3 regions of the Bacillus sp. DJP31 genome follow, and region 3 is predicted to be linked to each of the others. Evidence: riboswitches for the same ligand, from Rfam matches in the RefSeq annotation. Region 3 holds a riboswitch; each other region holds the start of a gene.

Region 1 (2,269 bases), on a different contig from region 3:
AAGCGAGGTAGATTTATAGGTTCTCATATTTCCAATCGTCTTTGGATGATACCTGTTTTCTTACTATTACCAGGAAATGCTGTTACTTCATTTTTTCCATGGTGGCCGCTTCTTTCGTTGGGTGAGCAGACATTTGCCTTATGTGTTGTGCCGTTTGGAATCGGCTTTTACCAACGAACAAGAGGAAGCCTACCAAGCGAAGCGGTTTCTTTTACAGGAAAGAGAGTCATTGCCTTAGGTTTATTTATCCTCCTGTTAGCTGTTGTCACCTTTTGGATTCCGATTATGGGGATCGCCACTGCACTACTAGCTATGATTGGCCGTGAATTGTTATCTATTCAACAGCGCGTTCAGGATGATGACCATCTATTTTTCTCAAGCCGTGACCTTGGACTTGTTATTCTTGGGGTCATTCCCAAATCACCTGCTGATAAAATGGCGCTTAAGGTCGGTGAACTCATTACTAAAGTTAATGGAATTAGCATTAAGAATGTAGAGGGATTCTACCAATCTCTCCAAAAAAATCGTGCTTTCGTCAAGCTAGAAGTTGTTGATCACAACAACGAACCGAGATTGGTGCAGCGTGCACTCTATGATGGCGAGCATCATGAGCTAGGATTGCTGTTTGTGCAGGATGAAAAAGTCGAGAATCAGAAGAATTTGGTTGGGTAATTCTAATATAGAGTTGGACCTAAGAATCTCAATTGTTCTTAGGTCTTTTTATTTCTATACTCTAGGTACATAGACTTAAATTGATAATTAACGTATAAAAAAAGACACTGGATGTAGTATAATCGAATTAGGATAAATGATACTCAAACTCAACTAAATACGGCAAACTACTTGAAAAAGTAGGACGCAAAACTATAGGGGCTTAGTCTACTCTGAAGTTAAGTAGACATGCTAGCCAGTTGCATCTAAAACTACTTTAGATTTCCTGCGCTCCTATGCTGGGGCGTTTTATTTTTGTATCGTTCAAATTACCTACTCGAGAGAGATAGAATAGTAGGTTTTCTTTTAATCTAAAGGGGGTAACATCATGGGGATTGTACAGAAACTCTTTAATCAAAAAATACACGAAGCCTCCTATGACATTTTTGATATGCTTAGTCGGTTTATCGGGGTCAATACTTTTTGTGTATCTAAAACGGATGCTTCATCAAGTCAGGTGTTTAGTGTATTTAATCGGGGAGAGATCCTGTTTGAACGTGGTGCTTTTTTAGATCTTGATGATGCTTTTTGAAACATTATTCTAAATGGTGGTCGGGTACCACTAATCATAAATAACACTTCAGAGCACCCCATTGCGTGTTCGCTGCTTCCTACGATTCAACTTGGTATAAAGAGTTTTCTTGGGGTGCCAATTGTATTGAAAAATGGTGATATATTTGGAAATTTATGTGCCTTTGATTCTCAACTATTTTCCTTCTCGGAACAACATATTAAACTTCTTGAGACAATGGCTACCTTCATGGCGTATATCATTGATTTAGAGAGTATCGCTATTCATGATCCTTTAACAGGTGTATACAACCGTACCTTCATTAAGGAATATTTTACGGAATTAGAGCATATTGAAGGCCAAAGATGTGCTGTATTATTCTTGGATTTGGATAATTTTAAGAGTGTCAATGATACCTATAAGCATGACGTAGGGGATTTGATACTGCAGGAAGTTGCAGGAAGAATGAAGTCCTGTATCAGAGAGAGTGATATGATTGCCAGACTAGGTGGAGATGAGTTTATTATCATCCTGCCTTCGATAAGTAAGGACCAATTAAGAGTATGCGTTGATCGAATTTCAGAAATTTTATCAGCTCCTTATTGCATTCAAAATCATGAAATTGCTTTGACAGCGAGTATTGGGATCAGTCTATATCCATTTGATGGACAAGATATTGATACTTTAATTAAGAAGGCAGATTTATCCATGTATCAGGCAAAGGAAAAAGGTAAGGCATGTATTGAATATTATGAAAAAATAATGGATATCCAGAAGCCCTTTACTAAAGAGGAGCTTAAGTCACAGTATCATTCACTTATTGATAACCACCGAGAGTTAGAGGAAGTCATTCGAAATCAATCCGGAATGATTTTTAAATATAAGAAGGAAAACGATCGTTTTATCCATACCTATTGTGATGGAGAAATGCTCTATAGAATGGGGCTTTCCCCAGGTTTAGCTGTTGGAAAAGAACTTCTGCAATTGATACCCAAGGATATGACCATAGTAAAAGAGAAGATGTATGAAAAAGCTTGGAGTGGTCAG
Region 2 (2,269 bases), on a different contig from region 3:
TTAAACTATCATTTACATACGCGATTCAGCATTTTCAACTTTCCCAAGAGCAGGAACAAGAAATTAGAGATAAAAGTGATGAAATTAGACCAGTTACCCTACTACCCTTTCCATTTGTTGAGGGTGTCTTAAAAGCTAGTGATACAAACGTTATTATGACTCATAAGAAACGTAAGGAAGTAGAGGAAATACTAACTATTCATGGGTTTGATCATCATTTTGCTGAAATAGTAGCTGGAGACGATGGGTACCCTAGAAAGCCAGATGCCACATCCTATCGTTATTTACATGATAAATACAATCTCGATCTGGCTATCGGAGATCGAGAGCTAGACATTATTCCTGCAAAGGAAATAGGAATGAAAACATGTTTGTTTCAAAATAAGTCGGCTAAAGCAGATTTCTATTTGGATGATTATAAAGCTTTTTTTAGTGTAGTTGTTTTTTAAAAATGTACTCCTCATATATTTCCATTAGCATCTAAAAAACTAATGGAAACTTGTAAGGGGTGAACTAATTGGATAAACGTACAAAAAAGAATGATCCACAGCAAAAAAAAGATTTGACTCTAGTACTGTTAATTCTGAATTCTCTCATGAATTAGTTGTGCCAACACAAATATGATTCACAAAGACAAAGCAAAGAAAGAAAAAAAGGCGAAAAACAACGGTGAATACAAAGGATAAGTAAAAGATATATAGACAAGTGTCAAATTCAATTTGGCACTTGCATATATTAGCTATAAGGAATATAATATTTACAAAAAGTAGGTCTATTGTCATTAATTAGAATTTGAGAAATACTAGATTAGTAGGTCTAAAAAATCATATACAATGAAAAGGCAAAGCTATGGAAACATAGTGACGCAAAGCTATAGGGACTAAGGTTATTACTAAGTTAGCCAGCTACCGTTTCAAGAGACATCTTGGAAAACGGGATGTTTTTTTATTGTGAATTTCGAGGGGATATAAGTGAATAGTCCGTCAACTGTAAAAGGGTCAAATGAGGTTCTGTTACAAGCACAAAATATAGTGTTCGAGTTGATAATAAACAATGCTCCTAACAATATTATCTTTAGTAAAATTTCCGAGAGCTTGGACAAGCTATGTCCTGGTGTTCAAACAGTTGTTCATGAAGAAGACGAGCATTTAGGAATCATAGAAACCGAGTTAGGAAGTTGGTCCATACCGATACAATCTGCATCCGGTAAAATGATTGGTTACATCACTTTCTATCATGTACGAAAAGGATTCCCCGATCCATACGAATTTGAGTTCATAAAGGCTTTCGCTAATATAGCAAGTATGGCTGTTGAAAAAAGAAGATTGGAACAAAAATATTTAAAAAGTGAAGAGCTCAGTAGATTAGTTGCCAACAATATATCTGATCTTGTAAATGTCATTGATTTAAACGGGGAAATTGTCTATGCATCACCCTCTCATTTAACGATCCTAGGATTAGTAACAGAAGAGATAGTAGGGAAAGATGCTAGTAATTACTTACATCCAGAAGACCAAATCGGCATTTCGCAATATATGAGTGAAATTATTTTACATAAGACAGCAATGGTTACAGAATGCCGAATTAGAAAGTCAGATGGAGAATACATTGTTGTAGAATCAAGGGGTGTCCCTGTCTCAACTCAAGAAGGTACTATCGAGAAAATTGTCATTGTTTCTCGTGATATCACGTCAAGAAAGCATGCGGAAGAAACGATTCGTTTTATGGCCTATCATGACTCCTTAACAAGTCTTCCTAACCGAAGAAAATTCAAAGAGAAGTTAGAGAAAATGCTAGTATCTGCGAAGAAAAGAAATGATTCATTCTGCCTTTTATTTATTGATTTGGATAACTTTAAAACGATAAATGATACGTACGGTCATGAAGCAGGTGATCACGTTCTCATAAAAGTGGCAAACCGACTTAGGAAAGGGTTAACAGAGAATCAATTTATTTCTAGATGGGGTGGAGATGAATTCGCTATTTTAGTTAACTCCTGTGATCACTCAAAAGCATATAGATTAGCAGAGGAATTACTAAATGTCATGGATAAGCCTTTTGTGTTAGAATGTTGTGAGGTAAGGATTACTCCTTCGATTGGGGTTAGTACGTATCCAAGAGATGGGGAAGATTTGAAGTCTCTTATCGATAAAGCTGATAAAGCAATGTACCGAGTGAAGGATTCAGGGAAAAATAATGTAACCACTTATTCAATTTAGACCACTTCTAATTCTAATGACGTGGTTATTTTTTTATGAAATAGTCGAGG
Region 3 (2,269 bases):
TGCATTTGGAGAGCAAATCAAACTGAAAACAGAGCCCTTTGATCCAAGAGACATCTTTTATGGTGATTATGTCATTTTACAATACAGTATTTCTTCAGTGCCCAAATACTTATGGACAGAATCTGAATTGCCACAGTATGGAGATTCTGTTTATGTAGTACTTGGAAAAGAGGGGGACTATCACGAAGTCGTTTCAGTTAGTCCTACGAATCCAGTCGTCGATACAGATCAGGTAGTTTTTAAAGGGAAATACATGTACGAAATTGATCCGAAAGAAATGTATATAGAATATGGGATCGAACGCTACTATGTTCCTGAGGGTACTGGCAAGGAGCTTGAAGACCACATGGCAGATCTAGAGGCACACATCCGAATTGCACCATGGGGTCAGATGAAGATTGAAAAAGTGGATAGAAAAGAAGAGTAAACGCCTCGTGATTGGGCGTTTTTTTCTTTGCGAAATTTGAAACCCTTCAAGATTATTGTTTTCGGGTGGCTCTAGAACTTAAAGTCCCTGAATTAGTAAACCAATTAGATACAAAAAAAATGACATGTCTGTTTACAGACATGTCATTGTAATGGAAATGGTCTTTGCGAGCTGCATATGAATTAGTGCTGAATGTTTTCGGAGTTACATAACTTGATATTGATAAGTTCATCTAGTTCTTGACTACATACGACTGTTTCTATTGCAGTAAATCCAAGCTCCATTGCGAGTACAATCATTTTTTCTCTTTTTTCTTCAATCATAAGTTCAATCATTTCATTTCTCCTGCAAAAAAAGATAGTAACTAACCGGTTGCTATAATATGTGCAATCGATTGTACAGACTTATTATAACCATGAATGATGAAAAGAAAATAGCTTCGATAAAAGTAGTGTTAATCTTACAAAAAAATACAAAATTCTACAAATATTTCGTGAAAAAATAGTAACTTTCAGCAAATAGTAAGAATTATTTAAACATTCAAACAAATATAGGCATAGAGTACTAGTATTTGCTATATACTTACAAAATACAGCAAGATATCCAGCGTATTTTAAGATTTTTCAACAAACAGTGACAATATGCCCATTAAAATCGACATTAAAAATAAGAAGTATGACGGATATTTGTTTTGGTGAAAAAGTTTTATTATAAAAGCAAGAGTTCAGTCGGAAAACGAACACACTGAATCTCGATAAAGGCAAAGCTGATGAAAGTCAGTGACGCAAAGCTAAAGGGGCTACGGTGTGGATTTTCACACTATGCCAGCCAGTTACCGAAAGATCAGGGTGTTTTGTAAAGTTTACAAACCCCACCTTTCGGTAAAGGCGGGGTATTTTTATATCTAGGAGGTGAAAAGGGAAGTTGAAGTTGGTCAACCTAAGTAATGAACAGGAATTAGCCAATAAGATTGGCAGAGCAGACACCTTTTTTAAGAGATTAATAGGGTTAATGTTCTCTCATAAATTACCAATAGGTACCGGACTTCATATTACACCCTGCCGCTCGGTTCATACGTACTTCATGAATTACGCAATTGATGTGTTGTTTGTAAATGATCGATTAGAAGTAGTCGGTATTGTTGAATCGATGTCACCGAGAAACGTCAGTAAAGTTTACAGAGCTGCAAATTCAGTCATTGAATTACCAGCAGGAACAGTCCAACAAACAGGAACGGAAATTGGACAAACACTAAAACTACAAAACTAAGGGAGAGATTATCATGATGAAAAACAAATTAGTAGGTTTACTTAAAGAAGAGCAAGGACAAGGTATGACTGAGTATGGTTTAGTATTAGGAATTATTGCAGTTGCAGTTGTTACGACTTTAGGTCTTCTAAGAACGCAAATCATTACAATGTTTGATAATGTAAAAGCTGCAATTACTGGTGCTACAACTGGAACTACGCCATAATACATTGAAATTATATGAAAGAATAAAGCAGTTTACTAAAGACGAACAAGGACAAGGAATGACAGAATACGGATTAGTCCTTGGAATTATTGCAGTTGCTGTAATCACCACCATATCAGTCTTAAGTGAATACATGATTACACTTTTTGAAAAGGTTGAAGCGACTGTTCTCAGTCGTCATACAGAATAATTACCTTCAACAAATACTGACTAAGAAATTAGCTATTATAGAATTTATTCATTCACTAGAAAAAATAGTTTACAAACTTTCTTCCCCTAAAATAGATAGATTGTAACCAAATAGGCCCTTACGTTCTTGTGACGTGGGGCTATTTTTGTAAGATTCGTTATAAAAAGGTAGGGATATT

Evidence for each region. A riboswitch is a leader RNA that binds a small molecule or an ion and turns the genes downstream of it on or off. The one in region 3 is predicted to bind cyclic di-GMP.
Region 1: it holds a riboswitch for cyclic di-GMP, as region 3 does, so the genes downstream of both, ACOI1C_RS21685 (hypothetical protein) here and ACOI1C_RS07630 (DUF192 domain-containing protein) in region 3, are expected to answer to the same signal.
Region 2: it holds a riboswitch for cyclic di-GMP, as region 3 does, so the genes downstream of both, ACOI1C_RS09595 (diguanylate cyclase domain-containing protein) here and ACOI1C_RS07630 (DUF192 domain-containing protein) in region 3, are expected to answer to the same signal.

What each region holds. Positions count from the first base shown of each region.
Region 1 covers NZ_JBMERO010000051.1:2,345-4,613, reverse strand. Annotated here, with positions in the region: gene ACOI1C_RS21690 (PDZ domain-containing protein) at 1-672, shown strand, start outside; cyclic di-GMP riboswitch class I at 824-919, shown strand; gene ACOI1C_RS21685 (hypothetical protein) at 1,040-1,243, shown strand; gene ACOI1C_RS21680 (diguanylate cyclase domain-containing protein) at 1,247-2,269, shown strand, end outside.
Region 2 covers NZ_JBMERO010000008.1:67,738-70,006, reverse strand. Annotated here, with positions in the region: gene ACOI1C_RS09600 (HAD-IA family hydrolase) at 1-449, shown strand, start outside; cyclic di-GMP riboswitch class I at 831-913, shown strand; gene ACOI1C_RS09595 (diguanylate cyclase domain-containing protein) at 972-2,219, shown strand.
Region 3 covers NZ_JBMERO010000006.1:38,509-40,777, forward strand. Annotated here, with positions in the region: gene ACOI1C_RS07620 (GDYXXLXY domain-containing protein) at 1-427, shown strand, start outside; gene ACOI1C_RS07625 (Spo0E family sporulation regulatory protein-aspartic acid phosphatase) at 610-762, opposite strand; cyclic di-GMP riboswitch class I at 1,177-1,267, shown strand; gene ACOI1C_RS07630 (DUF192 domain-containing protein) at 1,352-1,696, shown strand; gene ACOI1C_RS07635 (Flp family type IVb pilin) at 1,713-1,901, shown strand; gene ACOI1C_RS07640 (Flp family type IVb pilin) at 1,906-2,091, shown strand.